Regions from separate parts of the Pseudomonas sp. GOM7 genome, predicted to be linked through region 2. Evidence: predicted binding sites of a transcription regulator. Region 2 holds the regulator's gene; the other holds the start of a gene.
What was found. The regulator FliA, encoded in region 2, starts transcription of late flagellar genes. The targets are predictions, from matches to a motif close to CTAAAGTTTNNNNNNNNNNNGCCGNTAA.
Positions count from the first base shown of each region.

Region 1: OU800_RS13935 (methyl-accepting chemotaxis protein) is a predicted target of FliA. The motif match lies at 3,405-3,432, and genes of this name have one in related genera.

Region 1 covers NZ_CP113519.1:3,164,375-3,180,890, reverse strand. The annotation lists gene OU800_RS13945 (sensor histidine kinase) at 1-300, shown strand, start outside; gene OU800_RS13940 (NADPH-dependent FMN reductase) at 544-1,140, opposite strand; gene OU800_RS13935 (methyl-accepting chemotaxis protein) at 1,229-3,373, opposite strand; gene OU800_RS13930 (Na+/H+ antiporter family protein) at 3,576-4,895, shown strand; partial or broken gene OU800_RS24385 (cache domain-containing protein) at 5,014-5,541, shown strand; partial or broken gene OU800_RS24380 (methyl-accepting chemotaxis protein) at 5,698-6,696, shown strand; gene OU800_RS13920 (ABC-F family ATPase) at 6,767-8,353, opposite strand; gene OU800_RS13915 (SDR family oxidoreductase) at 8,947-9,930, opposite strand; gene OU800_RS13910 (four-helix bundle copper-binding protein) at 10,397-10,726, shown strand; gene pdxY (pyridoxal kinase PdxY) at 11,086-11,958, shown strand; gene nfsB (oxygen-insensitive NAD(P)H nitroreductase) at 12,021-12,671, shown strand; gene OU800_RS13895 (RidA family protein) at 12,715-13,110, opposite strand; gene OU800_RS13890 (LysR family transcriptional regulator) at 13,253-14,182, shown strand; gene OU800_RS13885 (LysR family transcriptional regulator) at 14,187-15,125, opposite strand; gene OU800_RS13880 (4-oxalomesaconate tautomerase) at 15,339-16,415, shown strand; gene OU800_RS13875 (OprD family porin) at 16,455-16,516, shown strand, end outside.
Region 2 covers NZ_CP113519.1:3,546,888-3,562,160, forward strand. The annotation lists gene OU800_RS15620 (DUF2802 domain-containing protein) at 402-821, opposite strand; gene OU800_RS15625 (chemotaxis protein CheW) at 825-1,304, opposite strand; gene OU800_RS15630 (CheW domain-containing protein) at 1,400-2,251, opposite strand; gene OU800_RS15635 (ParA family protein) at 2,336-3,124, opposite strand; gene motD (flagellar motor protein MotD) at 3,207-4,022, opposite strand; gene OU800_RS15645 (flagellar motor protein) at 4,035-4,775, opposite strand; gene OU800_RS15650 (protein-glutamate methylesterase/protein-glutamine glutaminase) at 4,801-5,922, opposite strand; gene OU800_RS15655 (chemotaxis protein CheA) at 5,966-8,230, opposite strand; gene OU800_RS15660 (protein phosphatase CheZ) at 8,242-9,030, opposite strand; gene OU800_RS15665 (chemotaxis response regulator CheY) at 9,050-9,424, opposite strand; gene fliA (RNA polymerase sigma factor FliA) at 9,525-10,271, opposite strand; gene fleN (flagellar synthesis regulator FleN) at 10,268-11,098, opposite strand; gene flhF (flagellar biosynthesis protein FlhF) at 11,188-12,501, opposite strand; gene flhA (flagellar biosynthesis protein FlhA) at 12,513-14,642, opposite strand; gene flhB (flagellar biosynthesis protein FlhB) at 14,808-15,273, opposite strand, start outside.

The DNA of each region.
Region 1 (16,516 bases), 380 kb from region 2:
GAGCTGCTCGGCAATCTGCTGGACAACGCCTGCAAATGGGCCGATGGCCAGGTGCGCCTGGCGTTACAGGAGACGCCTGGCAAGCTGCTGATCCATGTCGATGACGATGGCCCGGGCATCGAACCGCAGCGCCGTGAGGAGGTGCTGGGGCGGGGCACGCGCCTGGACGAGCAAGTCGCCGGGCATGGCCTGGGGCTGGGCATCGTGCGCGATATCGTCGAAGCCTGGGGTGGCTCCATCACCTTGCAGGACAGCCCGCTGGGCGGGCTGCGTGTGGCCATCGAACTGCCGAGCCGCTAACAGGCTGTTGAAAAACTACCTACGTTGCCATTGCTGCGTTAAAAACAGGCTCGTGCGCGAGTCCGATCAAAATGCTCATTTACAGCTCGTAAAGTCGAGCGCGACCCCGGTCGTTTTTCGCCTGTTTTTGCGGGGCCGCCATCGGTATTGCACTGGCTGCCTCGGCTCGGGCTTCCTGCTTCGCTCTACCTCCTGCATCCATGCAGTCGTCGCATACGTTTTTCAACGGCCTGCTGAGCGTCCTTACATGCCGTTGGCGAACGCCTGATTGTCGAAGCCTATGGCAGCGCGTACCGGCTGCAGAGCATGGGCGTAGCGCACCAGTACATCGAGGGCATAATCGGCGCGCTCGTGGATGCGCTGATCGGCTTCGTCCTGCGCCTGTGGTGCATTCAGCACCTTCTCCACCTGGCGCACGATCAGGTGTTCGGGCAGATAGCAGAGGCGGCAGTTCTTGTAGCTGGAGGCGCGCAGTTCGCTGATCGGGTAGGCGCCACCGATACCCGAGGAAACGCCCACCAGCAGTCCCGGCTTGTGCGCCAGCTCCGCCTTGCTGGCGTAGAGGAAGAAGTTCTTGATTGCCGGACAAGCCATGCCGTTCCACTCCGGCGCAACGATCACCAGGGCATCGGCTGCCGCCAGTTGCTGGCGATAGAGCTCCCAGGGGCCGGCGTCTTCGGCGGGCCAGAGTGGCAGCGGCGCCAGACCCAGGTCGATGATGCTGCTTGATTCCTGGGTGGTATGACCCATTTCGATCAGACGCTGACGCAGAAAACGTGCGACCTTCCCCGACTGGCTGTTGTTACGGCTGGAGCCGGCGACCAAGGCGATATTGAGCATGCTGCTTCCCTCAAAAAAAGAACGCAGGCTAGGCCATTGACCGCCTGCGCTGCAAGGGAGGCGCTGCCAGATCAGGGATGATCTGGCGTCATACGCGGAACTGATCCATCAGACCCTGCTGGTGGTTGGCCAGCCGATTTAGGTTCTGGCTTACCTGGGCCGATTCGCCTGCCTGTGCGGTAATGGCTTCGGTGACATCGCGAATCGCGGCGACGTTGCGGTTGATCTCTTCGGCGACCGAGCTCTGCTCTTCGGCCGCGCTGGCGATCTGCAGATTCATGTCGGTGATCACGCTTACCGCCTGGCTGATGCGCTGCAGCGCGGCGACCGCCTTTTGTACCTGATCGACACTGCCCTGGGCCTGGTGATAGCTGCTTTGCATGGTGCTGACCACCTCACGGGTACCATTCTGCAGGCCTTCGATGACCAGGCGGATCTCTTCGACCGAGCCTTGGGTGCGCTGGGCCAGGTTGCGTACCTCGTCAGCCACCACAGCGAAGCCTCGACCTGCCTCGCCAGCGCGTGCTGCCTCGATGGCGGCATTGAGTGCCAGTAGGTTGGTCTGCTCGGCGATGGCGCGAATCACTTCCAGCACCGAGCCAATTTTTTCGCTGCTGCTGGACAGGCCTTCGACCTCTTGCATGGCGACATTCATCTCGTTGGCCAGCAATTCGATGCTGCTCGTGGTCCTGTCGACCTCCTGCTGGCCTTCGCGGCTGGCTTGATCGGCACCGCGTGCCGCCTCAGCCGCCTGCGCTGCGTTGTGAGCTACGTCGTGAGCCGTGGCGCTCATTTCCTGGAAGGCGGTGGCAACCTGATCCACCTCGCGGTACTGCTGCTGCATGCCCGCGCTGGTCTGGCTGGCGATGGACGCGGCCTGGTCCGCGGTGCTGCGCGCATCGACGACGCTGTTCTTGACGTCGGCGATGATGGGCTGAAGCTTGTCGAGGAAACGGTTGAACCAGCTCGCCAGCTCTCCCAGCTCGTCACGCCTGGCATAGCCCAGGCGGCGAGTGAGATCGCCTTCGCCGCTGGCGATGTCCTTGAGCATCGCGGCCACACCGAGGATGGGCCGGGTCACGCCACGTGCGGTCAGCCACATCAGCAGCAGGCCGGCTGCTGCGGCCCCTAGACCGAGCAGCAGGGCGAACAGTTTGTCGCTGGCCTGGCGCTCGTCCAACTGGCCGCTGAGATGAATGGCTCGCTCAAGCAAGATGGCCTTGGGCACTTCGAGCAGCACGCTCCAGGGCTTGGCTTCCGGAATCGGTCGGAACGGGCTCAGCTCTTGCAATATGTCGCTGTGATCGAGTTCGGCAGCCGTACCGTTCTGAATCAGTTGGCGCAATTGAGCGGCTTTTTCCGGGTAGGCGCGTTCCACCGGCAGGCTGAGCAGGCTGGCATCGCGGCTATGGCCAACCAGCAGGGCAGAGGGGCTGAGAATGCTGACGTGGCCCTGGCCCTCGTAAAGTTCGCGATTGGCCTCCTGGCTGATTTTCTGCAGGCTGTCGAGGCTGATGTCCAGGCCCGTCACACCGATGATCTTGCCGTCCTGCTCCAGCGGGAAGGCGATGCTGGTCATCAGTACCTTCTGGCCGCCAACCACATCGTAATAGGGTTCCAGCACGCAAGGCTGTCGCGTTTCGCGAGGGCAGGTATTCCACGCGTTGTAGGGCACACCGTTGTCTCCGGGCGTGCTGTCCGCCAGAAGCTCCTCGGATATGGTTTCGGAGGCAAGCTCGCCGGGTGTCGACTGTGACCAGTACAGCGCAAAGCGTCCTGTATCGTTGCCGCCCTGCTTAGGCTGATCGACGAAGAGCTCGTCCTTGCCGTCGAGTAAGTTGGGGTCGAATACCAGGTACATACCGAGCAGATCGGGATTGGCTTCCAGGTTGGTACGCATCTGGCGTGCGAGATCTTCACGCAGATCAAAGGCATCGAGAAAGCGTTTGTTGGCCTGCTCTCGCAAGAACAGGAACTGCCGGGAGAAGCTCTTACCGTATTGGTAGGACTCCATGAAATAGCGCTGGATGCGAATCGCTTGCAGCTCGGCGAGTGCCTTCAGGCGCTGCTTGGCACTTTCCTCCATCATGGTGGCGCTGGCATCTCGCACCAGGGTGGCGCTACGACTGGATTGGTACTGTGATGCGCCGATCAATAGGATCACGATGGCGAGCAGGCATAGGCCGGCGAGCAAGGTGATCTTCCATTGGATCGAAAGACGGCTGAACGGCATGATGCGTTCCTTTCTACGAGGGCTGGTGCAGTTATCGGCAAACGGGCGGTCTTCTTGACTGGTACAGCGATCGATCGAAATTATGCACGAAACGATTAATATAATGAACGGTAAGTGGTTTTTGACAGCGTAGCCCGCTTGCTTCAAAGTACGCGGCTTTTTGCGCCGGCCCCAGCCGGCATTCCGGCAGGTAGGCTCTTTTATGAACGCTGTAATCGCTGCGGTTGGCATCATGTTGGTGCTCAGCCTTTGTCGCGTCCATGTGGTCGTGGCGTTGATCGCCGGTGCGCTGGTCGGTGGCATGCTCGGTGGGTTAGGCGTTGACGGCACGCTGGCCGCGTTCAACCAGGGGTTAGGCGGTGGCGCCAAGGTGGCGCTGTCCTACGCATTGCTGGGCGCCTTCGCCGTGGCCATTGCCAAGTCCGGCCTGGCTCATGCTCTGGCCGACAAGGCATTGAGGCTGGTCGACAGTCAGCACGAAGGTGGCGGTGCTGTGCTCAAGTGGGGCCTGATCGCGCTGCTGCTCCTGGTGGCTATCGCCTCGCAGAACGTTCTGCCGATCCATATCGCCTTCATCCCTCTGCTGGTGCCGCCACTGCTATACGTCATGAGCCGGCAGCAACTGGATCGCCGACTGATCGCCTGCGTGCTGACCTTCGGCCTGGTCACGCCTTACATGTTTCTGCCCGTCGGCTTCGGCAGCATCTTCCTCAACGAAATCCTGCTGGCCAACGTCGCCCACGCCGGCGTCGACGTCAGTGGCGTGAGCATCACCCAGGCCATGGCGATTCCGGCTCTGGGCATGTTCTGTGGGTTGCTGGTCGCCGTGCTGTTCAGCTACCGCGGTAAACGCAGCTACGACCTGAAGAAGATCGAACAGGCCGAACGGGTGGACGTCCAATACAACCCCGTGAGCCTGCTGGTGGCCGGCGTCGCCATCGCCGCTGCCTTCGTCGTGCAGCTCTGGCTGGATTCGATGATCATCGGCGCCCTGGCGGGCTTCGTGATCTTCTCGATCTCCGGTGTGGTGCGTTGGCGCGAGGCCGATGGCCTGTTCACCGAAGGCATGAAGATGATGGCCATGATCGGCTTCATCATGATCGCGGCGGCTGGCTTCGCCGCGGTGATGGAGGCGACCGGCGAGGTGAAGGCCCTGGTGAATGGCGCGGCCGAGCTGATCGGCCACAACAAGGCCTTGGGCGCACTGCTGATGCTGCTGGTGGGGCTGCTGGTGACCATGGGCATCGGCTCGTCATTCTCCACCGTGCCGATCATTGCCGCGATCTTCGTCCCGCTGGGCCTGCAACTGGGGTTCAGCCCTTTGGCCATCGTCAGTATCGTCGGCACGGCCGGAGCCTTGGGCGATGCTGGCTCGCCGGCGTCCGACTCCACCCTGGGGCCCACCGCCGGTCTGAACATCGACGGCCAGCACAACCACATCTGGGACAGCGTGGTGCCCACCTTTATGCACTACAACCTGCCGCTGCTAGCGTTCGGTTGGGCCGCAGCTATGCTTCTGTGAGGGCATCTTCCGCGCTCGGATTTTCAGTCCATCAGGTCGCTTTCAAGTTCTTCAGCGGGGCTGCCGATACAAGCGCTAGCCCCGTTTTTTCATTGGCAGCATTAAAGGACAATAAGAAATGCGCCTGACATTGAAAGCCAAGGTAATACTCCTGGCCCTGGTGCCGGTGATGCTCTTCGCACTGGTGCTCAGCGGTACCGCCGCCCAGGTGTTGCAGAGCCTGGCCGCCGACGAGGTGGCCGAGACCCGAGAGCGTTTGCTGCAGGAGAAGCGCACCGAGCTGCAGAACTACATCCAGATCGCCGTCGGGGCGGTGAAGAGCCTCTACGACAACGCCAGTCAGGGCGACATGGCCAGCCGCGAGCAGGCTATCGCCATTCTCTCGAAGATCAAGTACGGCACTGACGGTTACTTCTTCGCGCATGATTCCAACGTGGTGCGCCTGTTTCGCAGCGACAGCCCGGTGGACGTCGGCAAGAGCCTGATCGACCGGCGTGATGTGAACGGCGTTTACATCAACCGCGAGCTGGTCAATGTCGCCAAGAACAATACCTACTTCGTGAACTATTCCTCGCCGCTGCCGGGCAACGAGTCGGTGCAGGTGCCCAAGCTCGCCTACAGCTACTACCTGCCCAAGTGGGACATGGCGTTGGGTACTGCGCTCAATCTTGACGGTATCGAGGCGCAGATCGCCGAGGTGCAGGCAGCCATCGACAAGCGCATCAGCACCATCATCACCAGTGTTGTCGTCGTGGCAGCGGTGCTGCTGGTGCTGGTCGGTATCGTCGCGGTGTGGTTGGGCAATGCCTTTCTACGGCCACTGGTGCAGATCAAGGCGAACCTCGATGACATCGCCGCGGGCGACGGTGATCTTACCCATCGCCTCCCCATTACCAGCCAGGATGAGCTGGGCGAGCTGTCCGGCTCCTTCAATCGCTTCGTCGAGAAGATCCATGGTCTGGTGCGGCAGATCGCCGAAATGACCGGCCAGCTCACCGACCTGGTCGGTCAGGTGTCCGCTCAGGCGCAGCGTTCCGAGCAGGCCATGGCGCAGCAGCGCCATGAAACCGATCAGGTGGCCACGGCGATCAACCAGATGTCGGCGGCAGCGCATGAGGTGGCCAAGAGTGCGCAGAACGCGGCCGAGGCTGCCCAGCAGACCGACCATGAAGGCCAGGAGGCCAAGCGCGTGGTCGACGGCAGCATCCAGAGCATTCATGCCCTGGTGGAGGATATCCGCAGCAGCGGCGCGTCGCTGGACAGCTTGCAGCAGGACGTGCAGTCCATCGTCAGCGTGCTCGACGTGATCCGTTCCATCGCCGAGCAGACCAACCTGTTGGCGCTCAATGCGGCCATCGAGGCGGCGCGGGCCGGGGAGGCCGGGCGCGGTTTCGCCGTGGTGGCCGACGAGGTGCGAGCGCTGGCCAGCCGCACCCAGCAAAGCACTCGGGAAATCCAGGGCATGATCGACCGCCTGCAGCAGGGCACCCAGGCTTCGGTCACGGCCATGCGCCGCTCCAGCGATGCCGGCGAGCTGACCAGTGAACAGGCGAACAAGGCCGGCGCCTCGCTGGATGCCATCGCGCAACTGATCGCCACCATCAACGCGATGAACGCGCAGATCGCCAGTGCGGCCGAGGAGCAGACCGCTGTGGCCGAGGAGATCAACCGCAGCGTGCACCAGATCGCCGGAGCGGTTGACAGCGTCGCCAGCGAGACGGAGCAGGGCGCGCAGACCGCGCGCAGCCTGGCTGGGCTAGGCGATCGCCTCAACGCACTGGTGCGTCAGTTCCGCATCTGACGCCTATGGCCTGATCGAGCGGCCATGAAAAAGCCCGCAGTCGCGGGCTTTTTCATTTCTGAAGCAGACGTCAGACGATCACGCCCTGGCTGCGCAGGTAGTCGTCGTAGCTGCCACTGAAATCGGTCACACCATTGTCCGACAGCTCGATGATGCGCGTGGCCAGGGAGCTGACGAACTCACGGTCGTGGCTGACGAAGATCAGCGTGCCCGGGTAGTTCTCCAGCGCCAGGTTGAGCGCCTCGATGGACTCCATGTCCAGGTGGTTGGTCGGTTCGTCCATCACCAGCACGTTGGGCTTCTGGCAGGCCAGCTTGCCGAACAGCATGCGGCCCTGCTCACCACCGGAGAGCACCTTGACCGACTTCTGGATCTCGTCGGAGGAGAACAGCATGCGGCCCAGGGCGGCGCGAATGTTCTGCTCGCCGCTGGTCCACTGACCCATCCACTCGAACAGGGTTTCGTCGGCCTCGAAGTCGTGGGCGTGATCCTGGGCATAGTAGCCCACCTCGGCGCTGTCGGTCCATTTCACCGCGCCGGCGTCCGGGGTCATCTCACCGACCAGGTTGCGTAGCAGGGTGGTCTTGCCGATGCCGTTGGGGCCGATGATGGCCACACGCTCGCCGGCCTCGATGGTGAAGCTGAAGTTCTTGAACAGCACCTTGTCGTCGAAGGCTTTGGACAGCTTCTCGACGGTGACCGCCTGGCGGTGCAGCTTCTTGTTCTGGTCGAAGCGGATGAACGGGCTGACGCGGCTGGACGGCTTGACCTCGGCGAGCTGGATCTTATCGATCTGCTTGGCGCGGCTGGTGGCCTGCTTGGCCTTGGAGGCGTTGGCCGAGAAGCGGCTGACGAAGGTCTGCAGCTCGGCGATCTGCGCCTTCTTCTTGGCGTTGTCGGCCAGCAGTTGCTCGCGTGCCTGGGTCGCAGCGGTCATGTACTCGTCGTAGTTGCCGGGGAACAGGCGCAGCTCGCCGTAGTCCAGGTCGGCCATATGTGTGCAGACCGCATTCAGGAAGTGGCGGTCGTGGGAAATGATGATCATGGTGCTGTTACGCGCCGTGAGGATGTTTTCCAGCCAGCGGATGGTGTTGATATCCAGGTGGTTGGTCGGTTCGTCGAGCAGCAGCACGTCCGGGTCGGCGAACAGCGCCTGAGCCAGCAGTACGCGCAGCTTCCAGCCGGGGGCGACTTCGCTCATCGGGCCGAAGTGCTGTTCCAGCGGAATGCCCAGGCCTAGTAGCAGTTCGCCGGCGCGGGACTCGGCGGTGTAGCCGTCCATCTCGGCGAACTCGCCTTCCAGCTCGCCCACCTTCATGCCGTCTTCTTCGCTCATTTCCGGCAGCGAATAGATGCGGTCGCGCTCGGCCTTGACCTTCCACAGCTCCTCGTGGCCCATGATCACGGTGTCGATCACGTTGAATTCTTCGTAGGCGAACTGATCCTGGCGCAGCTTGCCCAGACGCACGTTGGGTTCGAGCATCACCTGGCCGGCCGACGGCTCCAGATCGCCGCCGAGAATCTTCATGAAAGTCGACTTGCCGCAGCCGTTGGCGCCGATCAGGCCGTAGCGGTTGCCGTTGTTGAACTTGACGGAAACGTTCTCGAACAGCGGCTTGGCGCCGAACTGCATGGTGATGTTAGCGGTGGAAATCAAAGGGCTTACCTATCAGTAACTTGAGGCGCGCTGTTGAACGGGTGATACCGCTTCGAGCCTTGCAACCCGGCCCGAACCGAGGAAGACGAACCTGCGCAGATGAGTGAGGGCTACGACCCTGCCGGCAGACGAGCCGTTGGGGCTGCTCGGCATGGGTGGGTGTGTCGGGTATCGTGGCGCCGCAGCCTGATGGTACCCAGGGCGGCGTCGAAGCGCGCAATGGTATCACTTGGCATCTGTAACTTCAGCCATCGCGGCGCACAAGGGTAGGGTGCGCCGCGCGCACCATTGAACAAGGAAAACGGGACAGATTTACTTACTGCGAGGGCGACCACGCTACCAGCGGCGCCAGGCCGGGCATGTTGCTGTACAGATGGGAAGTACTCACTCCGTACAGAAGACTTCTGCTCGCCCGCGCAGTTGTCCCAAGCCGATACTGCCAGCCCCTTCGATCAAGGCCACGAACTGGCGCTGGCGCCTGGCCGAATGCTCGCTGGCCGGCAGGCCCAGCTCATCACGGCGCGAAACAGCACCCTCTGCATCTCACTGAGAAAGTCCAGGGTGTCGGCTGCGGCCCAGTCAGGTCGGGCGGCTCAGCGAGAGCCGCTACGCAGGCGCATCAGCCCCCAGCCGACCAGCAGCACGGCCGCCGTGCCGGTCAGCAGGGCCGGCATCCGGCTATCCGCCGGGCTGCTGCGCCAGCCGCCGTCGATGCGCCGCTCCCCAGTCGCTGGCTGGAACAGGTTGCCGGTGGAGTGCGGCGTGCGTGGCCCGCGTTTCAGCGCGCTGCCCACCACCAGCCCGGAGAGCTGGGCGAAGCCCGGCAGGAGGAAGTGGCCGAGGCGCAGCAGGGTGGCGGCTCGCCCCACCGTGCGGCTCGGGCGGGGATCGAGGGCCAGTTCCACCATGGCATCGGCGACCTGGCGCGGATCGTAGCGTGGCGGCGGCGGGCTGAGCTGGTGGCCGGTGAAGTTGGCGCCATCGCGAAAGCCGGGGGTGTCCATCACCGCTGGGTAGAGGTCGCAGATATGGATGTGCGGCCAGCGCACCAGTTCGCCGCGCAGCGCCTCGGTGAGCCCGCGCAAGCCGTACTTGGCGGCGGAATAGGCGGCCGCGTAGGGCTGGGCGACCCAACTGCCGAGCGACAGGGTGTTGATCAGGATGCCCGAGGTCTGCGCCTTGAAATACGGCAGCACGACATGGGCGCCGCGCAGGTAGCCGAGCAGGTCGGTCTGCACCACCTGCTCGTGAGCGTTCAGCGGAGTGTCCTCGAAGCTGCCCACCGCGCCGACGCCGGCATTGTTGACCCAGACATCGATGCGCCCATCGCCGAAGGCCGCGGCCTGTTCGGCCAGGTGCTGCATCGATTCGTTACGGGTGACGTCGGTAGGCACGGCCAGGGCGCGGGCACCGATTCGCTCGCATTCTTCGACGACTGTGGCCAGTGCCGCTTCATCACGGGCCGCCAGCACCAGGCGCGCGCCATGCCGGGCGAAGGCATGGGCGGCGCAGCGGCCGATGCCGCTCGAGGCGCCGGTGATCACCACCAGTGCGTCGTTCAGTTGAATGCTTGCCATTGGATTCTCCTGCAGTCGGTGGAACGGGTTGGCGATGCGCCAATTGCCAGCGAGGTTGCGTAGCGCCAGTCGCTGGGCGATGGCTCCTGTAATGGGGACTGAGGAGCTTCGTAGGGAGTTCAGCCTGTTTTTGCTCATGGCCGGGTCGTGGCCCGGAACCCCAGCGCCACTGGTGAGCGAGGCAAGGGGCAGGGCGGAAAACTCCCTGAACCTGGCTTTGCCTGCCTCTGTCCACTGCGCACATCGCCACTGAAACCGGCATGGGTAGGGAAGCGAGGATTTCCCTCGACGTTGCTGATGACTGACGTGCTGCTCGGTGAGCCCCGAGGTGCCATGCAGGGCCACAGTGCGATGTCACGAGTCGAACCCGGTGTGCGCGGCCCTGGCGCCCGTGGTCGCCCGAGACTCTGCCTCGGGTGCGGGTATCGACTGACGATTGCAGACCTACCACGAGTGGAGAATGCTCATGAATAACGCTGATATCGAATCCTGCATCAAGGCCTGTCTGGACTGTGCCGTGACCTGTGACCGTTGCTTTGCCGCCTGCCTGAGCGAAGGCCAGGTGCAGATGATGGCCCAGTGCATCCAGCTAGATCGCGAGTGCTCGGAGGTGTGCCGCCTCGCGGCGTCGCTGATGGCCAGTGGCAGCGAGCTGGCAGCGGCTTTCTGTGGCGTCTGCGCCGAGATCTGCAGCCAATGCGGCGAAGAGTGCAGCCGGCATGAGGCCAAGCACTGCCAGGACTGCGCCAAGACCTGCAAGGCTTGCGCCGAGGCCTGTCGCCGCATGGCCGCCTGATGCCTGCCTGATGAGCCCTGCCGGAGCTCATACTCATGCGTACGGCTGGCGCCTGGCAGCCGAGAGGGGCGCTGCGACCCGGGACGCGCCTCGGAGGGAGCGTGGAGGAATGCTTCAAGAGTCTGTTTTTCGCGGTGAGCATCGTACTGCTGCTCGGTGTGTTGTCGCGCCCACTCAGACTTCATGGCCTGGTCGCGCCTTTTCTCGCCCTGCTTGGGGTTTCCAGGCTGATGATCAGCTAGGGGCATCGTGCCGATGGTGGAGCGTTGGAACCCGGGTCACTGCCTGAGCCGGCAGTGGCCTTGCGGCCTCGACATGACCAATAATCGCCACCCGTCCCTTCACTGCCGGAGCCCCTGATGAGTGCCGTCCTGCCACCGCTGGTTCTATCGATCCAATCCCATGTCGCCTGGGGTCATGTCGGTAATGCCGCGGCGGTCTTCCCGCTGCAACGCCTGGGCTTCGAGGTGCTGCCGATCCATACCGTGCAGTTCTCCAACCACACCGGCTACGGCCAGTTCCGTGGCCAGGTGTTTGGTGCCGAGCATGTGCGCGAGGTGCTGCTGGGGCTGCGTGAGCGGGGCGTGTTGCCGCGCCTGTCGGCGGTACTGTCGGGCTACCTGGGCGATGCCGACAGCGGCCGGGTGATTCTCGAAGCGGTGGGTGAGATCCGCCAGCACAATCCCCGCGTGCGCTACCTGTGCGACCCGGTGATGGGCGATGTCGGTCGGGGCGTGTTCGTCAATCCGGCGATTCCGGACTTTCTGCGTGACCAGGCCATTCCCTTCGCCAACATCATCACCCCCAACCAGTTCGAGTTCGAGCTGCTCACCGGCGCGAAACTGGGCAGCCTGCAGGAAGCGGTGAAAGTCGCCCGGCAACTGCGTGGTCGTGGGCCGGATATCGTGGTGATCACCAGCCTGGCGACGCCTGATATTCCCGATAGCGAACTGGGCACCCTGGCAGTGAACGGCGAGGGCGCCTGGCTGGTAAGCACCCCGCGCCTGGCTCTGCATCCATTGCCCAATGGCATGGGCGACGTGTTCTCCGCCACCTTGCTTGGTCGCCTGCTGGCCGGGCAGGCACTGCCACAGGCTCTGGAACTGGCCACTGCGACGCTCTATGCCCTGGTTGAGCAGACTGCAGAAGGTGCGCGCGATCTGCCGCTGGTGGCGGCGCAGGAGCAGATCGTGGCACCGGCGCCGCGTTTCAGCGCACGGGCGCTGGGCTGAGCCGGTCTGCTTGATTCGGCCTGATCTTCATTCCCTTACCACCTTTACCGAGGAGATCTTTCATGAACCCCGTTTCCTTCGCGCGCCAGCGCTACACCACCAAGGCCTACGATGCGACCCGCCAGGTGGAGCAGGCGAGCATCGATGAGTTGTTGGAGTTGCTGCGCCTGGCGCCGTCGTCGGTCAACTCGCAGCCCTGGCACTTCGTCGTGGCCAGCTCCACCGAAGGCAAGGCGCGCCTGGCCAAGGGCACTCAGGGTGGCTTCGTCTACAACCAGCCGAAGGTGCTCGATGCCTCGCACGTGATCCTGATTTGCACCCTGCGCGAGATGAGCGAGGCGCACCTGGCGGCGCTGCTGGAGCAGGAGGGCGCCGATGGCCGCTTCCGTGACGATGCCGCCCGTACCACCCAGCAGAACACCCGCAACAGCTACGTGAAGCTGCATCGCGAACTGGGCGACATGTCGCACTGGATGGAGAAGCAGGCCTACCTGGCGCTCGGCACGCTGCTGTTCGGCGCGGCCAGCCTGGGCCTGGATGCCACGCCGATGGAAGGCATCGATCGCGATGCCCTGGATGCCGAGCTAGGCCTGGCCGAGCGCGGCCTGCGCAGCCTGGTGATGGTCGCGCTGGGCTATCACAGCGAGAGCGATTTCAACGCCGCGTTGCCGAAATCGCGTTTGCCGGCCGAGCGCGTGTTCACCTACCTCTGAGCTTGTCTGCTGCGCTCAGTTACATGGCCGGGCGCAGTATCTCTCACGCCGGCAGCTTGGCGATTACCTTGATCTCGAAATCGAAACCGGCCAGCCAGGTCACGCCGAGGGCGGTAACGGTCGGGTAGGGGGCCTGGCCCCAGTATTCGGCCGCGACTTCCCAGATGGTCTCGAACTGAGCGTGCGGATCGAGCATGAACAGAGTGGTATCGACCACGTCATCGAAGCTGCTGCCGGCCTCGGCCAGAATCGCATTGAGGTTGGCGAAGGCCAGGCGTACCTGGGCTCGCAGATCCGGCTCCGGTGAGCCGTCCTTACGGCTGCCGACCTGACCGGAGACGAACAGAAAGCCGTTGCTGCGAATCGCCGGAGAATAGCGGTGAAGCTCGTACAGCGCATGGCGCTCGGCCGGGAAAACCACATCACGTTTGTTGCTCATTGCCTGCCTCCATCCGAACCCGTTTGGGCCGTGGTGAATGATGGAGCCACTTTAGGAAGAGCCCTGACCGGGATAAACACGCACCTCGGGTCATGACTGTTTGTAGAATCCAAACAATCCAGCAGCAAAAGAGAAACCCGAGATGGATCGTTTCGATGCAATGCAGGCGTTCGCCCGTGTGGTGGAGACCGGCAGCTTCACCAAGGCGGCCGAAACGTTGCACATCAATCGCAGCAGCGTGACGCAGCTCGTCCAGCAACTGGAGGCGCGCCTGCGTGTGCGCCTGCTCAACCGCACCACGCGCAAGGTCAATGTCACCGCCGATGGCGCCGCCTACTACGAGCGGGTGGTGCGTCTGCTGGCCGAGCTGGACGATGCCGAGACCAGCCTGTCCAGCGCAGCTCTGGCCCCGCGTGGGCGGCTGCGCGTGGATGTGCCCAGCCCCTTCGCGCGCCTGCTGCTGATCCCGGCATTGCCGGCCTTCTACGCGCGCTATCCGGAAATCCAGCTGACCCTGGGGGTGAGCGATCGCATCGTTGACATCATCGGCGAGAACGTCGATTGCGTGGTACGCGGCGGCGAGATCACCGATCAATCGCTGATCGCCCGGCACGTGGGCGATCTGCAGCTTGGTATCTATGCCACGCCGGGCTATCTGCAACGCAGCGGCACGCCGCTGCATCCGCGCGAGCTGGAGGACGCCGGGCACAGCACCGTGGGATTTCTCTGGTCGCGCACGGGCAAGGTCTTGCCCTATGCGATGCAGCGCGGGGAGGAGCGTGTCGAGAGCCAGGGCCGGCCGCTGCTCACCGTCGACGATGGCAATGCCTATCTGGCGGCGGGGCTGGCAGGACTGGGCATGCTCTGGCTCCCGGACTACATGGCCAAGCCGCATCTGGCCAGTGGCGAACTGGTGCCTCTGTTCGAGGATTGGCAGATGGCGCCTATGCCCATGTACCTGGCCTTCCCGCCGAACCGCCATGTCAGTGCCAAGCTGCGGGTGTTCATCGACTGGATCGTGGCGCTGCTGGCCGAGCATGCGCCGGTAGCGCCACGGCCTTTGAGCGCTTGAGGCCTTACTCTGCTTTGCCGACGCTCGATTCACTGGCGGTACCCAGTGAGGTATAGCCAGGCCATTGTCTGAGTAGCGTTTCGACGAACTGTTCGGCCGCCGGTGACAGCGACGAGCCACGGCGCCGTACCAGGCCCAGGGTACGGCTGATCACCGGATCGACCAGCGGCCGTCTGACCAGTATCGGATGATCCTCGGCGGGCATGGCCAGGCTAGGCAGGGCGGCGATGCCCAGGCCGGCTTCGACCATGCCCAGTGAGGTCGACAGGTGCTGCACCTCGTAGAACCAGCTCGGGCGCCAGTCCAGATGGGCCAGGCCATGGTCGAGCAGCACCCGGTTGCCGCTGAGGCGGCCGACGCCGATCAGGCGATAGTCGCTCAGTTCGCGCCAGGCCACTTCCGACTGTTTGGCCAGGGGGTGGTCGCGCCGGCAGGCCAGTACGAAGGGCTCGTTGACCAGCGGGGTGAAGTCGATTTCCGCACTCTGGCCGCTCTGCATGTTGATGCCGAAATCCGCTTCGCCACGGATCACCGCCTCCAGCCCTTCATGGGCGCTGAGGTCGAGGATGCGGATGCGGATCTTCGGATACTGCAGGTTGAAGGCGCGAATCACCGTGGGCAGGAAGTAGAACGCGGCGGTCGGGATGCAGGCCAGGGTGACCTGGCCGGACTGGCGCTCGGCCAGCTCGCGAATGCCGAGGATGGAGCGCTCGAAATCGTCCAGCAGGCGCTGCGCCTTGGGCAGGAAGTCGCGGCCAACGGCGGTCAGGCTGACGCGCCGGGTGGTGCGATCGAGCAATTGCGTGCCCAGGCTCTCTTCGAGCTTCTGCATGCGCCGGGTCAGCGCAGGCTGAGACAGATGGATGGCGTTGGCGGCTTCGTGAAAGTTGCCGAATTCGGCGATTTTCACGAAAGCACGGATATCCTGGAGTTCGTAATTCATGCGTGCTCGTTATTAGTCTTCTTTATTTTTGCCTGAAATTTACCAATGAACCCTAGTCATTTCGCTTGTGGCTGGCAAGTCAGAACACTTGGCTGATGCATTAATGCATGTATAGGAATAAATATCGAAATATATGCATTTTACAGAAGAAACTTGGCCTCTTCATAATCAACGCAAAGCAACAATCACCATTTTTAATGCGTTGGAGGCATCATGCGGACAGTACCTTGCGTACTCATGCGAGGCGGCACCTCGAAAGGGCCGGTATTCCTGGCCAATCACTTGCCCAGTGACCCGCTGCAACGCGACGAGCTGCTGATCAATCTCATGGGGGCGGGCCATGAGCTGGAGATCGATGGCATCGGCGGTGGCAGCCCGCAGACCAGCAAGGTGGCGATCGTCAGCCGCTCACCCCATCCGGATGCCGATGTCGATTACCTGTTCGTGCAGGTCATGGTCACTCAGCGGCGTGTCGACACCGCCCCCAACTGCGGCAACATGCTCTGCGCCATCGGCCCCTTTGCCATCGAGCATGGCCTGGTCAACGCCAGCTCGCCGATGACCCGCGTGCGCATCCGCAACCTCAACACCAACACCTTCGTCGACTCCGACGTGATGACGCCCGGTGGCCGCGTGCGCTACGACGGCGACACTGCCATCGATGGAGTGCCAGGCACCGCCGCGCCGATTCAACTGACCTTCCTCAATGCCGCGGGTGCCAAGACCGGCAGCCTGTTGCCCACCGGCCGCAGTCGTGACCAGTTCGACGGGGTAGAGGCCACCTGCATCGACATGGCCATGCCGATGGTGCTGCTGCATGCCGAGGCACTGGGCAAGACCGGTTACGAGTCGCCGGCCGAACTGGATGCCGATCCGCTATTCCTCCAGCGCCTGGAGCGCATCCGCCTGCAGGCTGGTCTGGCCATGGGCCTGGGTGACGTTTCGCAGATGGTGATTCCCAAGCCGGTGCTGCTGGCGCCGGCACGCCATGGCGGCACCCTCGGCGTGCGCTATTTCATGCCGCACAACTGCCACCGTTCGGTCGCCGCCACCGGCGCCATCGGCCTGGCGACAGCCTGTGCGGTGCCCGGCAGCGTTGCCCAGGACATCGCGCCCATCGCCGGCGAAGCGCTGGTACGCCTGGAACATCCCGGCGGGCAGATCGAAGTCTCCCTGCAGCCCGCAGCAGACGGGCAGCCACAGAACATGCGCGCCTCGCTGGTGCGCACCGCACGCCGGCTGTTCTCCGGCGAGGTTTACATCCCGCTCAGTCGCCGAACGGGAACCTGACACCGCTTCACTCACCACCACATCAAGGGCTTGATCACAATGACAAGAAAGACCCTCCTGACGCTGGCCACCTGCGGTGTGTCGGCACTGTCGCTGCCCAG
Region 2 (15,273 bases):
CTAAGGCTGACCTTATGTTCAAGCACGCAGAGTCCCAAAGAGTTACCGGAGGTTCAGGCGCGTGCAGAGCCCGCCCAGGAGGGTGAGCGGAATCGTCGTGGAAGAGGTCGAGCGACATGGATGTCGCGAGAGCCGCGATGGCCATGGATGGCCCACCGCGGCGGGCCTCTGGAGCGGCGATGGAGCGAACGAACCCTGGCGCAGCCAGGGCCGGATGACCGGGCGGAGGGTTTTGGTTACTTTTGCCCTGCAAAAGTGACTCGCCCGGGAGGGCGAAACCAAAAACATCAACAAAAACGCGGCAATTCAGAACAGACACAAGAACAACCAACACCCGTATTGCCAGTCCAGTGTCAATACTATTTTTCCCGAGATTCCGCGAAGAACCTGAATATTGGGAGTTACACCTGTTTGCTGCGCGGCTGATGCAAGCGGCTGATCAGCTCGGCCTCGGCCTTGCTCAGGCCACAGGACTGGGTCAGGTCATCGACGCTGGCGCCCATCCCCACCAGGCGCGCCGCCTGGGTGAAGGACAAGCTGTTGGGGTCGCGCTGTTCGATCTGGCTGACCTTGTCCGGCAGCGGCGCCACCACACGACGCAGCTCGTGCAGTTCCTCACCCATGCGGATGCTGCCGGTCAGGTAGGCGTCCAGGCGCTTGGTCAGCTCGCGAATCCGCGCATCGCGCACGGCGTCACGCTTGGCCTGCTCCGCCAGCAAACGCTGCTGACTGCGGTACAGGCCGTTGCAGACGATGCCCAATGCCACACATAGCAGCGCCACCAAGGCCAGGGCCGCAGCGAGCATGGCGAACTCGGACATGGCTCAGATGCTCTCCAGCTCCGACCACTCTTCCTCGGACATCATCTTGTCCAGCTCGACCAGAATCAGCAGTTCGCCGTTCTTGTTGCACACGCCCTGGATGAACTTGGCCGTCTCGTCGTTGCCAACGTTCGGCGCCGTCTCGACTTCCGATTGGCGCAGGTAGACCACCTCGGCGACGCTGTCGACCAGGATGCCCACCACCTGCTTGTCGGCCTCGATGATGACGATACGGGTGTTATCGGTGACCGGCGCCGAGCCCAGGCCGAAGCGCTGGCGGGTATCGATCACGGTGACCACGTTGCCGCGCAGGTTGATGATGCCCAGCACGTAGCTCGGCGCACCCGGAACCGGCGCGATCTCGGTGTAGCGCAGGACTTCCTGCACCTGCATCACATTGATGCCGTAGGTCTCGTTGTCCAGGCGAAAGGTCACCCACTGCAGAATCGGATCTTCGGCACCTTGTGCAGAACTTTTCTTCATGTCCCTAGCCTCGTCAAAAACCGCTCAGTGCGGCACGCGCGGTTGAACCCGCTTGTCATTAACTATAGAGCCCGTTTGCCCGGACTCACCAATTCTCAGTGTGCTTTTGTGCCGGCCATGCTTTTGACGGCACCACTGGCGATCAATTCGGCTAGGGCCTCGACGTCGAGCAAGGCGCACATCTGCTCGATCACCGTGCCCGCCAGCCAGGGGCGTTGCGTGCGCTGACTGCGCCACTTCACCTCGCTGGGGTCGAGGCGGATCGAGCGGCTGACCTGATGCACCGCCAACCCCCACTCATAGCCACCCACCGAAATCACGTACTGCAGGCCTTCACGGAAGTCGTCACGATAGCGGTCAGGCATTACCCAGCGCGCCGTATCCAGCACCTTGAGGTTGCCGGACTGGCCGGGCAGTAGCCCGAGAAACCAGTCCGGCTGGCCGAACAACGGGGTCAGCTCCTGGCCCTCGAGCGGGTAGATCGAACCCAGGCACACCAGCGGCACAGCCAGGGTCAGACCAGCGACATCGAACAGCAGGCACTCGAACGGTTCCTCGGCCCAGGCCGGCCTGCCATCGAGTGAAGGGCCAAGCGGCGGCGTGGGAGCTTCGCCTTGAGCCGCACTCACCGGCGGTGCCAACTCGATCACTCGCGCAGGCGCCTGCACCTCGGGCTCCACGGGTACCGAGCGCACCTCGGGCACGACCGCTGCTGGCTGCGCCAGTGGCTCGACGGGCGCCGGCTTCGCCAGCGGTTCGACCAGCACGGGCTTGGCCACGGGCGGCACCATGCGGGCATCGCGTATCTGTTCTTCGAGCACGGCAGCCTCGAACTCGTCGAGGCTGACGGACATTTCCAGCTCGACGGCGGCTTCCTGCAGCAAACCGTCGAGGTAGGACTGCAGGGCCAGTTGCGAGCGCGTAGCGGTGGCGAGGGGACGACTCATGGATGGATCCCGTGATGAAAAGCTGTACAGCTTATCGGCCGCACAGTGACCCGGCTTGAGTGCAGTTCAGCATAGACCGGCATTTCAGGCTACCTGCGCGGCGGGCTGATGGTTCAGCAGATGCTTGAGCAGCGCGCGATAGGCGATCACGCCACGACTGGTGGGGTCGAACTGCGACGGCGTGCGGCCTGCACGGCTGGCATCACGCAGACGGGTATCCACCGGCACGTAAGCCGGCCAGAGGTTGTCGGGATAGGTGTTGCGCAACAGCTTCAGGGTGCTCATCGAGGCCTGGGTACGCCGGTCGAACAGGGTCGGCACGATGGTATAGGGCAGCGCCTGCTTGCGCGAACGGTTGATCATGGTCAGGGTGGTGATCATCCGTTCCAGGCCCTTGACCGCGAGAAACTCGGTCTGCACCGGGATCACCAGTTGCTGACTGGCGGCCAGGGCGTTGACCATCAGCACGCCGAGCAGCGGCGGGCTGTCGATGATGGCGTGGTCGAAGTCTTCCCAGAGCTGCGCCAGACTCTTGGCGATGACCAGGCCGAGGCCACTCTGTCCAGGCGACTGGCGCTCCAGCGTGGCCAGGGCGGTGCTCGACGGCAACAGGGAAATGTTTTCGTGGCTGGTGCCATGCAGCAGTTGCCTGGGCAAGCCCTGCGGCACGTTGCCCTGATGCAGGAACAGGTCGAAGCAACTGTGCTCCAGCGCATCGGGATCGTGCCCGAAGTAACTGGTCATGGATCCATGCGGGTCGAGGTCGACGACGATCACACGCTTGCCGGCATCGGCCAACAGGCCAGCCAGGGCGATGGACGTGGTGGTCTTGCCGACACCACCTTTCTGATTGGCTACTGCCCAGACTTTCATGTTCTCTCATCCTCCCGGCGCGACGCGTTGAAGCCGAGAATGGCTGTCGCCGCTGCTGCACGGCGACCGATAAATTGACGGCTCACGGTTGCGAGGCCCCCTGCCCTGGCGCTGTAGCAGGTTGCGTGCCAGCTCCGCCTTGCTGAGCCGCCGTACTGCCGCTGTTGCGGCGATTGTCCAGATCACGCGAGATTACCAATACCACACGACGGTTGCGCGCACGCCCCTCGGGCGTGGCGTTGTCGGCTACCGGTTGGTACTCACCATACCCCACTGCGGACAACCGTGCAGGGTTGACGCCATCCATGGCCAGCATGCGCACGATGCTGGCAGCGCGTGCCGCAGACAGCTCCCAGTTGGTAGGGAACTGGCTGGTCTGAATCGGCAGGTTGTCGGTGAAGCCTTCCACCTTCACCGGGTTCTCGTAGGGCGCCAGAATCTTGGCAACCTTTTCGATGATGTCGAACGCCTTGTCGTTGGGCAAGGCATCGCCACTGGGAAACAGCAGGCTAGAGCTCAACTCGATCTCGATCCACATCTCGTTGCCGCGAATGGTCAACTGATCGCTCTGCAGCAGATCGCCAAAGGCGCTGCGCACGCTGGAGGCGATGCTGCGCAAGGTGGTGTCGGTCATCTCGCTGTCGTCGTCCGGCGTGTCGTCCTGCGCCTGGGAACTGCGCGGGCGCTCCTCGCCGACGGGGATAGGCTTGACCGAACGATCCGGCTGGTTGAACACCCCGGTCAGGGAGTCCGACAGAATCTTGTACTTGCCTTCGTTGATCGAGGAGATCGAATACATCACCACGAAGAAGGCGAACAGCAAGGTGATGAAGTCGGCGTAGGACACCAACCAGCGTTCGTGATTCTCGTGTTCTTCCTGATGCCGTCTGCGCGCCATGCCATGCCTCCATCAGTCCATGAAGCCTTGCAGCTTCAGCTCGATGGAACGCGGGTTCTCGCCTTCGGCAATCGACAGGATGCCCTCCAGGAGCATCTCGCGATAACGCGACTGGCGCAGCGCAATGGACTTGAGCTTGTTGCCCGCTGGCAACAGCAGCAGGTTGGCGAAGCCGACGCCGTAGATGGTCGCCACGAACGCCACGGCAATGCCGCTGCCGAGCATAGCGGGATCAGCCAGGTTGCCCATGACGTGAATCAGCCCCATCACCGCACCGATGATGCCGATAGTCGGCGCGTAGCCGCCCATGCTCTCGAACACCTTGGCCGCCTGCATGTCGCGTGCTTCCTGGGTGTAGAGATCGACTTCGAGAATGCTGCGAATGGCCTCCGGCTCGGCGCCATCGACCAGCAGTTGCAAGCCCTTGCGCGCGTAAGCATCGGGCTCGGCGTCAGCCACCGCCTCCAGGCCGAGCAACCCCTCCTTGCGCGCCACCGTGCTCCAGCCGACCACGCGCTCGATACCGCCGAGCAGGTCGATGCGCGGCGGGAAGAAGATCCAGCGCAGCACGCTCATCGAGCGCTTGAACACATTGATCGGCGTCTGCAGGAAGGCCGCCCCCAGGGTACCGCCAATGACGATCAGCGCTGCCGGGCCATTGAGCAGCGCCGAAGCATGCCCGCCTTCGAGGTAGTTGCCGCCGAGAATGGCGACGAACGCCAGGATGACGCCAATGAGGCTCAGAACATCCATGCAGGCTCGCCCGCATCAAGCATCATCACTGACAGGCCTCGGTCAGGTGGCGACCGATCTCGTCGAGGTCGTAAACCGCATCGGCCAGATCGGCCTTGACCACCGCCATCGGCATGCCATAGATCACGCAACTGGCCTCGTCCTGAGCCCAGACCTGACTGCCACTCTGCTTGAGCAGACGCGCGCCCTCGCGACCATCGGCACCCATGCCGGTGAGCACCACGGCCAGCACCTTGTCATGGAAGGACTTGGCAGCCGAACCGAAGGTGATGTCGACGCAAGGCTTGTAGTTAAGACGCTCGTCACCTGGCAGGATTCTCACCGCGCCGCGGGCATCGACCATCATCTGCTTGCCGCCTGGCGCCAGCAGCGCCAGGCCAGGGCGCATGATGTCGCCATCCTCGGCCTCCTTGACCTGGATCCGGCACAGCTTGTCCAGGCGCTCGGCGAAGGCCTTGGTGAAGGCCGCCGGCATGTGCTGGATCAGCACGATGGGGGCCGGAAAATTGGCGGGCAATTGAGTCAGCACCCGCTGCAGGGCCACCGGCCCGCCGGTGGAGGTGCCAATGGCCACCAGCCTGTAGGCCTTGCGCTTGGGCGCAGCAGAATGCCCACCAGTTGCCGAGGTACGCACGGGCGCTGTGGGAGCCGGTGCCGGTACCGGCCGGGCAGGCGCGGCTGGGCGCGGCTGGGCCGGTGCGGGTGTAGCAACGGCTGTCGGCGCCACGGCTGCGGAGCTGAAACGACGATTGCTGCGCGCGATGGTGTGCACCTTCTCGCAGAGCATCTGCTGAACCTTCTGCGGGTTGCGCGAGATGTCCTCGAAATTCTTCGGCAAGAAGTCCACCGCCCCCGCATCCAGCGCATCGAGGGTGACCCGCGCGCCTTCATGAGTCAGCGAAGAGAACATCAACACCGGGGTCGGGCAACGCTGCATGATGTTACGCACGGCCGTGATGCCATCCATCATCGGCATCTCGTAATCCATGGTAATCACGTCCGGCTTGAGAGCCAGCGCCTGATCGATCGCTTCACGCCCGTTGGTGGCCGTACCCACTACCTGAATGCTGGGGTCGGCGGACAGAATTTCCGTAACACGCCGGCGAAAGAAGCCGGAGTCGTCCACCACCAGAACCTTGACAGCCATACACTCTCCTAGACGACGCGGGCACGGCCCGCGCCGCGAACCATCAGAAACGTCGAGCGTAGCGCTTGAGCATGCTCGGAACGTCGAGAATCAACGCGATGCGGCCATCGCCCGTGATCGTGGCACCGGACATACCCGGGGTGCCCTGGAGCATCTTGCCCAGCGGCTTGATCACCACCTCTTCCTGGCCGACCAACTGGTCGACGACGAAGCCGATGCGTTGGCTGCCCACGGTGAGGATCACCACATGGCCCTCACGCTGCTCCTCCTGGAACGCCTGCGGTACCAGCCAGCGCTTGAGGTAGAACAGTGGCAGAGCCTTGTCGCGCACGATCACCACTTCCTGACCGTCGACCACGTTGGTGCGCGACAGGTCGAGGTGGAAGATTTCGTTGACGTTGACCAGCGGGAAGGCGAAGGCCTGGTTGTCCAGCATGACCATCAGCGTCGGCATGATCGCCAGGGTCAGCGGCACCTTGATGATGATCTTCGAGCCCTGGCCCTTCTGCGAGAACACGTTGACCGTGCCGTTGAGCTGGGAAATCTTGGTCTTGACCACGTCCATGCCGACACCACGGCCGGACACGTCGGAGATCTCGGTCTTGGTCGAGAACCCCGGGGCGAAGATCAGGTTGTAGCACTCGAACTCGTTGAGGCGATCGGCCGCATCCTTGTCCAGCAGCCCTTTCTCCACGGCCTTGGCACGCAGAATGTCGGCATCCATGCCCTTGCCGTCATCGGTGATCGACAACAGGATGTGGTCGCCTTCCTGCTCGGCCGACAGCACCACGCGACCAGCACGGGCCTTGCCCGCCTTCTCGCGCTCTTCCGGGGTTTCCACGCCATGGTCGACAGCGTTGCGCACCAAGTGCACCAGCGGGTCGGCCAGGGCCTCGACCAGGTTCTTGTCGAGGTCGGTTTCCTCGCCTACCAGCTCGAGGTTGATTTCCTTCTTCAGGTTACGCGCCAAGTCGCGCACCAGGCGCGGGAAGCGGCCGAACACCTTCTTGATCGGCTGCATGCGGGTCTTCATCACCGAGGTCTGCAGATCCGCCGTGACCACATCGAGGTTGGACACCGCCTTGGACATGGCCTCGTCGCCACTGTTGAGCCCCAGGCGCACCAGGCGGTTACGCACCAGCACCAGTTCGCCGACCATGTTCATGATCTCGTCCAGGCGCGCGGTATCGACCCGCACGGTGGTTTCGGCCTCACTGGCGGGTTTCTCGGCAGCAGCGGGCGCTGCCGACGCACGAGCAGCGGCGGGCTCACTCTTGGCGGCGGGCTCGACCTTGGCAGCAGGCTTGGCCACGGGCGCCACAGGCGTTATCGGGGCAGGCTTGGCCGGTTCTGGCTTGCTTGCCGCAGGAGCAGGCGCCGATACGGGGGGCGGCACGAACTTGCCCTTGCCATGCAGCTCGTCGAGTAGCGACTCGAATTCACTGTCGGTGATCTCGTCGCTGGCTGGGGCTGCCGGCACAGCCTCGCTGGCCGGAGCCGCAGAACCACTGGCCGGTGCGGCTGGCGCAGCGAACTGCCCCTTGCCGTGCAACTGATCGAGCAGTGCCTCGAACTCGTCGTCGGTGATTTCATCACCGGCAGGCTCGTTTGCTGGCGCACTGGCAGCCGCGGCGGCTGGCGCAGTTGCGGCTGCCGGTGCGGAGAACTGGCCCTTGCCGTGCAACTGATCGAGCAGCGACTCGAACTCGTCGTCGGTGATTTCATCGCTGGCACTCGAGGCGGCTGCCGGCGACTCGGCAGCCGCCTCCTCGCCCAGGGCATCGAGCAACTGGGCGAACTCGCTGTCGGTGATATCGGAAGAGGCCGGCGCCGCTGCGACAGGCTCGGGCTCGGGTTCCGGCTCAGGTTGCGTCACCTCTTCGACGGCAGCAGCGGGGCCGGCCGCCTGCTCGGCACCGGCTGGCTCGGCCAGGCGTGCCAGTGCCGCCAACAGCTCGGGCGAGGCCGGGGTCAGCTCGGTACGCTCACGTACCTGGTTGAACATGCCGTTGACCGCATCCAGCGCAGCCAGCACCACGTCCATCAGCTCGGCATCGACGCGGCGCTCGCCCTTGCGCATGATGTCGAAAACGTTCTCGGCAATGTGGCAGCACTCCACCAGCTCATGGAGCTGGAGGAAGCCCGCGCCACCCTTGACGGTGTGGAAGCCACGGAAGATGGCATTGAGCAGGCTCATGTCATCCGGTCGACTTTCCAGTTCGACCAACTGCTCGGACAACTGCTCGAGAATCTCTCCGGCCTCTACCAGGAAGTCCTGGAGAATCTCTTCATCGGCGCCGAAGCTCATGGGGGTGCTCCTTAGAATCCAAGACTGGACAGCAGGTCGTCGACATCGTCCTGACTGGAGGCGACATCATCACGCTTATCGGCATGAATCTGCGGACCTTCACCATGAGATGGCGCTTTCTGTTTCTGTTGTTCGGCACGCAGTACTTCGTGGTCATGCTCGATGCCGGCGAAGCGATCCACCGAGCTGGCCATCAGTACCAGCTTGAGCAGATTGCTCTCGACCTCGGTAACCAGTTGAGTGACACGCTTGATCACCTGACCAGTGAGATCCTGGTAGTCCTGCGCCAGCAGGATGTCGTTGAGATGGCTGGACAACTTGTTGCCATCACGCTCGCTACGCGCGAGGAACAACTCGATGCGCTTGGCCAGCTCACGGAAACCGTCGGCACCGATTTCACGGCGCATGAAGCGGCCCCACTCGGCACCCAGGCTCTGCGCTTCATCGGCCAGGTCATTGACCAGAGGCGCGCTCTGCTCGACCAGATCCATGGTGCGGTTGGCCGCCCGCTCGGTCATGGTGACCACGTAGTTCAGGCGCTCGGTGGCGTCGGCGATCTGCGACAGCTCCTTGGCATGCGGCATGCGTGGATCGAGCTGGAAATTGACGATGGCATTGTGCAGTTCGCGGGTCAGCTTGCCGACTTCGTGATACAAGCCACGGTCACGAACCTTGTTCAGTTCGTTGATCAGTTGCACCGCATTGCCGAAATTGCCTCTTTCGAGGCTATCGACCAATTCGCGGGCATTTTTCTTCAGGGACGACTCGAGTTCGCCCAGTGTGGAATCATCGTGTTCCATAGCACCCTCGCGGCCGACATCAGCCGTTGACCCGCTCGAAGATCTTCTCGATCTTTTCCTTCAGCACCTGGGCGGTGAAGGGTTTGACCACGTAGCCGTTCACACCGGCCTGAGCGGCTTCGATGATCTGGTCACGCTTGGCCTCGGCCGTGACCATCAACACCGGCAGATGCTTGAGGCGCTCGTCGGCGCGCACCGCGCGCAGCAGGTCGATGCCGGTCATGCCGGGCATGTTCCAGTCGGTCACCAGAAAGTCGAAGCTGCCGCTTTGCAGCATGGGCAACGCCGACGTACCGTCATCAGCCTCCGCCGTGTTGGTAAAGCCCAAATCACGCAAGAGGTTCTTGATGATCCGTCGCATCGTCGAGAAATCGTCAACGATGAGGATTTTCATGTTCTTGTCCAAGTCGACCTCCGTACAGTCCCAAACGTATTGCGCTTGCAAATACGCCTTCTAATCGTGAAACCGGCCCAGCAATATCGTTGCTTCTGCCTCAACCCGCCCGCCATTCCATCAGGCGCGAGCGCAAACGCGCCGCACACTGACTATGAATCTGACTGACTCGCGACTCACTGACGCCAAGCACTTCACCGATTTCCTTCAGGTTCAGTTCTTCATCGTAATACAGCGCCAGCACCAGACGTTCACGCTCCGGCAAGCCGGCAATGGCGTTGGCCAAAGCCGCCTGGAAACGTTCATCTTCGAGATCCCGCGAAGGTTCGAGGTGGGTGTGCCCGGCTTCTTCATGCAACCCGCCGTGTTCGCCGTCCTGCAGCAGGTCGTCGAAACTGAACAGGCGGCTGCCCAAAGTGTCGCCAAGGATGCCGTAGTAATCTTCCAGACTCAATTGGAGTTCGGCCGCAACCTCGTGATCTTTAGCGTCTCGCCCCGTTCTGGCCTCCACGGCGCGGATCGCATCGCTGACCATGCGGCTGTTGCGGTGCACCGAACGCGGCGCCCAATCCCCCTTGCGCACCTCGTCGAGCATGGCGCCACGGATGCGAATACCGGCGAACGTCTCGAAACTGGCGCCCTTGCTGGAGTCGTATTTGCGTGAGGCTTCGAGCAGGCCGATCATGCCGGCCTGAATCAGGTCGTCGACCTGAACGCTGGACGGCAAGCGCGCCAACAGGTGATAGGCGATGCGCTTGACCAGCGGCGCGTAGCGCTCGATCAACTGATACTGGGAATCCTGCGCCTGAGCCTTGTTGTACATACGAAGTCCAGAGGCTGCTGTCATACGGCCGAATCTGCAGTCGGTTGTTTCACCAGGCGCTCGACGAAGAACTCCAGATGACCGCGCGGGTTGGCTGGCAAGGGCCAGGTGTCGACCTTCTGCGCGATCGCCTTGAACGCCAGCGCACACTTGGAGCGTGGAAAGGCCTCGTAGACGGCGCGTTGTTTCTGCACCGCCTTGCGTACGCATTCGTCGTAGGGCACGGCACCGACGTACTGCAAGGCGACATCGAGAAAACGATCCGTCACCTTGGTCAGCTTAGCAAAGAGATTGCGTCCTTCCTGCGGACTGTGCGCCATGTTGGCCAGAACGCGGAAACGGCTGATGCCATGGTCACGGTTGAGCAGCTTGATCAGGGCGTAGGCGTCGGTGATCGAGGTGGGCTCGTCGCACACGACGACGAGAATCTCCTGAGCCGCGCGAACGAAGCTGACCACCGCATCGCCGATGCCGGCAGCGGTATCGATCACCAGCACGTCGAGGTTCTCGCTGATGTCGCTGAAGGCCTGGATCAGGCCGGCATGCTGCATCGGTGACAGGTTGACCATGCTCTGCGTACCGGACGCTGCCGGCACGATGCGGATGCCACCAGGCCCTTGCAGCAGCACTTCACGCAGCTCGCACTCACCGGCAATCACGTCGGCCAAGGTGCGCTTGGGGGTCAGTCCAAGCAACACGTCGACATTGGCCAGACCCAGGTCGGCGTCCATGAGCATGACTCGGCGACCGAGATCGGCCAGGGCCATGGACAGATTCACCGACACGTTGGTCTTGCCGACGCCACCCTTGCCGCCGGTCACCGCGATCACCTGTACGGGATGCATACCCATGTTCTCTACACACCTTGTCTAACTTCGACTTGGCCTAGCGGCCGTTAGTCCCTGCGGAAAAAACGCAGGGCTTGCAACACTTTAGCGCGTCAGCCGACTCGCCGCGCGGTTCCTTGATAAAGACCGGCGAACAATTGCGCCATGGCATCCTCGCTCGGCTCTTCGGCGGCTTGCAGACTCACGGCGCGGCTGACCAACTGATGGCTACGCGGCACCTGCAGGTCATCCGGAATACGTGGCCCATCAGTGACATAGGCTACCGGCAGACGCTGGCCTATGGCCAGGCCCAAAACCTCGCCCAGGCTCGCCGCCTCGTCCAGCTTGGTCAGTATGCAGCCGGCAAGACCGCAGCGCTTATAACTATGGTAGGCCGCTTTCAGCACTTGGTTTTGACTGGTAGCAGCCAGAACCAGATAATTTTTTGCCTTCAGCCCACGTGCGGCCAGGCTCTCGAGCTGCAGGCGCAGGGCCGGGTCATTGCTTGGCAGGCCGGCGGTATCGATCAGCACCACGCGTTTCTTCGCCACAGGCGCCAGGGCTTGCAGCAGAGACTGCCCTGGGTCGACCTGAGTCACCGAGACGCCAAGGATGCGCCCGAGGGTCTTGAGCTGCTCCTGCGCGCCGATGCGGTAACTGTCCATGCTCACCAGGGCGACCTGCTGGGCGCCATGCTTGAGCACGTAGCGCGCCGCCAGCTTGGCCAGCGTGGTGGTCTTGCCCATGCCGGCAGGGCCGACCAGGGCGATCACTCCGCCCTCTTCCAACGGCTCGACCTTGGGCGTCTTGATCGCATGGGCCAGGTGCGCCAGCATCATGCGCCAGGCCTGGCGCGGCTCGTTGATGGTGTTCACGCGCTCGAGCAGCAGTTGCGCCAGGTCGGCCGACAAGCCCATGCGTTGCAGGCGGCGCCACAGATTGGCCTGCTGCGGACGACGGTTCTGCATCTGCCCCCAGGCGATGCTGCCCAACTGCACTTCGATCAGCTCACGCAGGCCGTGCAGCTCGAAGCGCATGGCGTCCAGCGCGCGCGGATCGACACTCGGGACGGGGGCAGGCTTCTCTGCCACCGGGCGCTGCGGTTTGACCGGAGTGACCGGCAATTCCGGCGCCACCAGCGAATCATTGGCAAAAAGTTGACGGTCTTTCAGGGCATCCTCTTCGGCACGGGTGGCCAGTTCGGCCTGGGCGTTGGCGATGCGTGCCTGGGTCTTGCGCAGCTCGGCCTCCAGGGCCGGGTTCGGCCGCACCGGCGTGGGCGCAACCTGATAGTCCAGCGCAGCGGTCAGCTCGACGCCACCGGCCACGCGACGGTTGCCGATGATGGCAGCGTCGGCGCCCAGCTCATCGCGCACCAGTTTCATGGCGGTTCGCATATCGGCAGCGAAGAAGCGTTTGACCTGCATGACCCTTTACCTCAGTTCTGGCCCACAGTGGCGACTATGGTGACCTGCTTGTTGTCCGGAATTTCCTGATAAGCCAGCACGTGGATGCTGGGTACTGCCAGCCGCGCGAAGCGCGACAGCATCGCCCGGATCGGGCCGGCCACCAGCAGGATCACCGGTTTGCCGAGCATTTCCTGGCGCTGCGCCGCATCCACCAGGGAACGCTGCAGCTTGTCGGCCATGCCAGGTTCGAGGAGGATGCCATCCTCACTGCCCTGACCGGCCTTCTGCATACTGTTCAGCAATATCTGTTCCAACCTGGGCTCGAGGGTGATCACAGGCAGCTCGGGCTCAAGCCCGACGATGCCTTGGACGATTGCGCGGGCCAGCGAGACGCGCACTGCCGCCACCATCGCGGCGGGATCTTGACTCTTCGGTGCGACGTTGGCGATGGCCTCGGCGATGGTGCGGATATCCCGTACCGGCACCTGTTCCTGCAGCAGCGCCTGCAGCACCTTGAGCAGCGTGGACAGCGACACCAGCCCCGGCACCAGCTCTTCGGCCAGCTTCGGCGAGCTCTTGGCCAGCAGTTGCATGAGCTGTTGCACTTCCTCGTGGCCCAGCAGCTCGTGGGCATGTTTGTGCAGGATCTGGTTGAGGTGAGTGGCGACCACAGTGCTGGCATCGACCACGGTGTAGCCGAGCGACTGCGCCTGGTCACGCTGGCTGGGGTCGATCCATACCGCCTCCAGACCGAATGCCGGATCCTTGGCGGCAACGCCATTGAGCGGACCGAACACCTGCCCTGGGTTGATCGCCAGTTCGCGATCCGGGTAGACCTCGGCTTCGGCGACGCTGACGCCCATCAGGGTCAGACGGTAGGCGTTGGGCGCCAGGTCGAGGTTGTCGCGGATATGCACCGAGGGCATGAGAAAGCCCATCTCCTGCGACAGCTTCTTGCGAACCCCCTTGATCCGCGCCAGCAACTGCCCGCCCTGGTTGCGGTCGACCAGCGGGATCAGGCGGTAGCCCACCTCCAGGCCAACCATATCCACCGGGGTGACGTCATCCCAGCCCAGCTCCTTGACCTCCTGGGCCTTCTGCGCCGGCAGCAGTTCCTGCTGACGCTGCACTTCCTTGACTTCCTCTTCCTTGACCTTGCGGTTCTTGTGCGCAATCCAGTAGGCGCCGCCTGCCGCTACCAGGCCCAGGCTGATGAAGGAAAAGTGCGGCATGCCCGGCACCAGGCCCATGGCGATGAGGATGGCCGCAGCCACCGCCAGCGCCTTGGGCGAGGCGAACATCTGCCGATTGACCTGCGCGCCCATGTCTTCGGAGGTGGAGACGCGGGTCACCATCACTGCGGCGGCGGTGGACAGCAGCAGCGAGGGGATCTGCGCCACCAGGCCGTCACCGATGGTCAGCAGGGTATAGACCTTGCCCGCTTCGGCGAACGGCAGGCTGTGCTGCAAGACACCGATGGCGATACCGCCGATGAGGTTGATGAAGAGGATCAGCAGGCCGGCGATGGCATCGCCACGGACGAACTTGCTGGCACCGTCCATGGAGCCGTAGAAGTCGGCCTCCTGGGCTACCTCGCTACGACGTTTCTTGGCTTCGACCTGGTCGATCAGGCCGGCGTTGAGGTCGGCGTCGATGGCCATCTGCTTGCCGGGCATGGCGTCGAGGGTGAAGCGCGCACTGACTTCGGAGATACGCCCGGCACCCTTGGTGACCACCACGAAGTTGATGATCATGAGGATGGCGAAGACCACGATACCAACCACGTAGTTGCCGCCGATCACCACCTCGCCGAAGGCCTGGATCACCTGCCCCGCCGCGCCATGCCCCTCGTGGCCGTTGAGCAGCACCACCCGGGTCGAGGCCACGTTCAGCGCCAGGCGCAGCAGCGTGGCGGCCAGCAGGATGGTGGGAAACACGGCGAAATCCAGCGGCCGCAGCGCATAGATACTGACCAACAGCACCACGATCGAGAGCGCGATACTGAAGGTGAACAGCACGTCGAGCAGAAATGCCGGCACCGGCAGCATCACCATGCCGAGCATCACCAGCAGCAGCAATGGAATACCCAGGTTGCCCTGGCGCAGCCCCGCCAGGTTGCTGCGAACATCACCGATGATTTGTGCGCGATCTACTGCCACTTGCCTACCCCAGCCGAATCAAACTTTTGACGCGAAACTGCGTCCTGATTGGCTAAGGGCAAGAAGTGTTCCAGAAAAGCAGCTACAAGTTGCAAGCCTCAAGCTGCAAGCAAGAAAGAGCAAAAGCGCCCGCCCTCAAAGCGGGTCTTGCTTGCAGCTTGCGGCTCAATCATCCCGGCGCAGATCCTGGGGAATCGGCAAGTCCGGCAACGGGCCGGGGCGTTTGGCCTTGCCCGCCTGGAACTGGCGGAGCTGGTAGACATAGGCCAGCACCTGGGCCACGGCCAGGTAAAGACCGGCGGGAATTTCCTGCTCCAGTTCGGTGGAGTAGTAGACCGCCCGCGCCAGAGCCGGCGACTCGAGCACCATGACCTTGTGCTCATTGGCGATCTCGCGAATCTTCAGGGCGATGAAATCGTTGCCCTTGGCCAGCAGTACCGGGGCACCGCCCGAGTTGGGGTCGTACTTCAGCGCCACGGCGAAGTGGGTCGGGTTGGTGATCACCACGTCGGCCTGCGGCACGGCCTGCATCATGCGCCGTTCGGCCATCTCGCGCTGCAACTGACGAATGCGCCCCTTGACCTCTGGCTTGCCCTCGGAGTCCTTGTATTCGTCCTTGACCTCCTGCTTG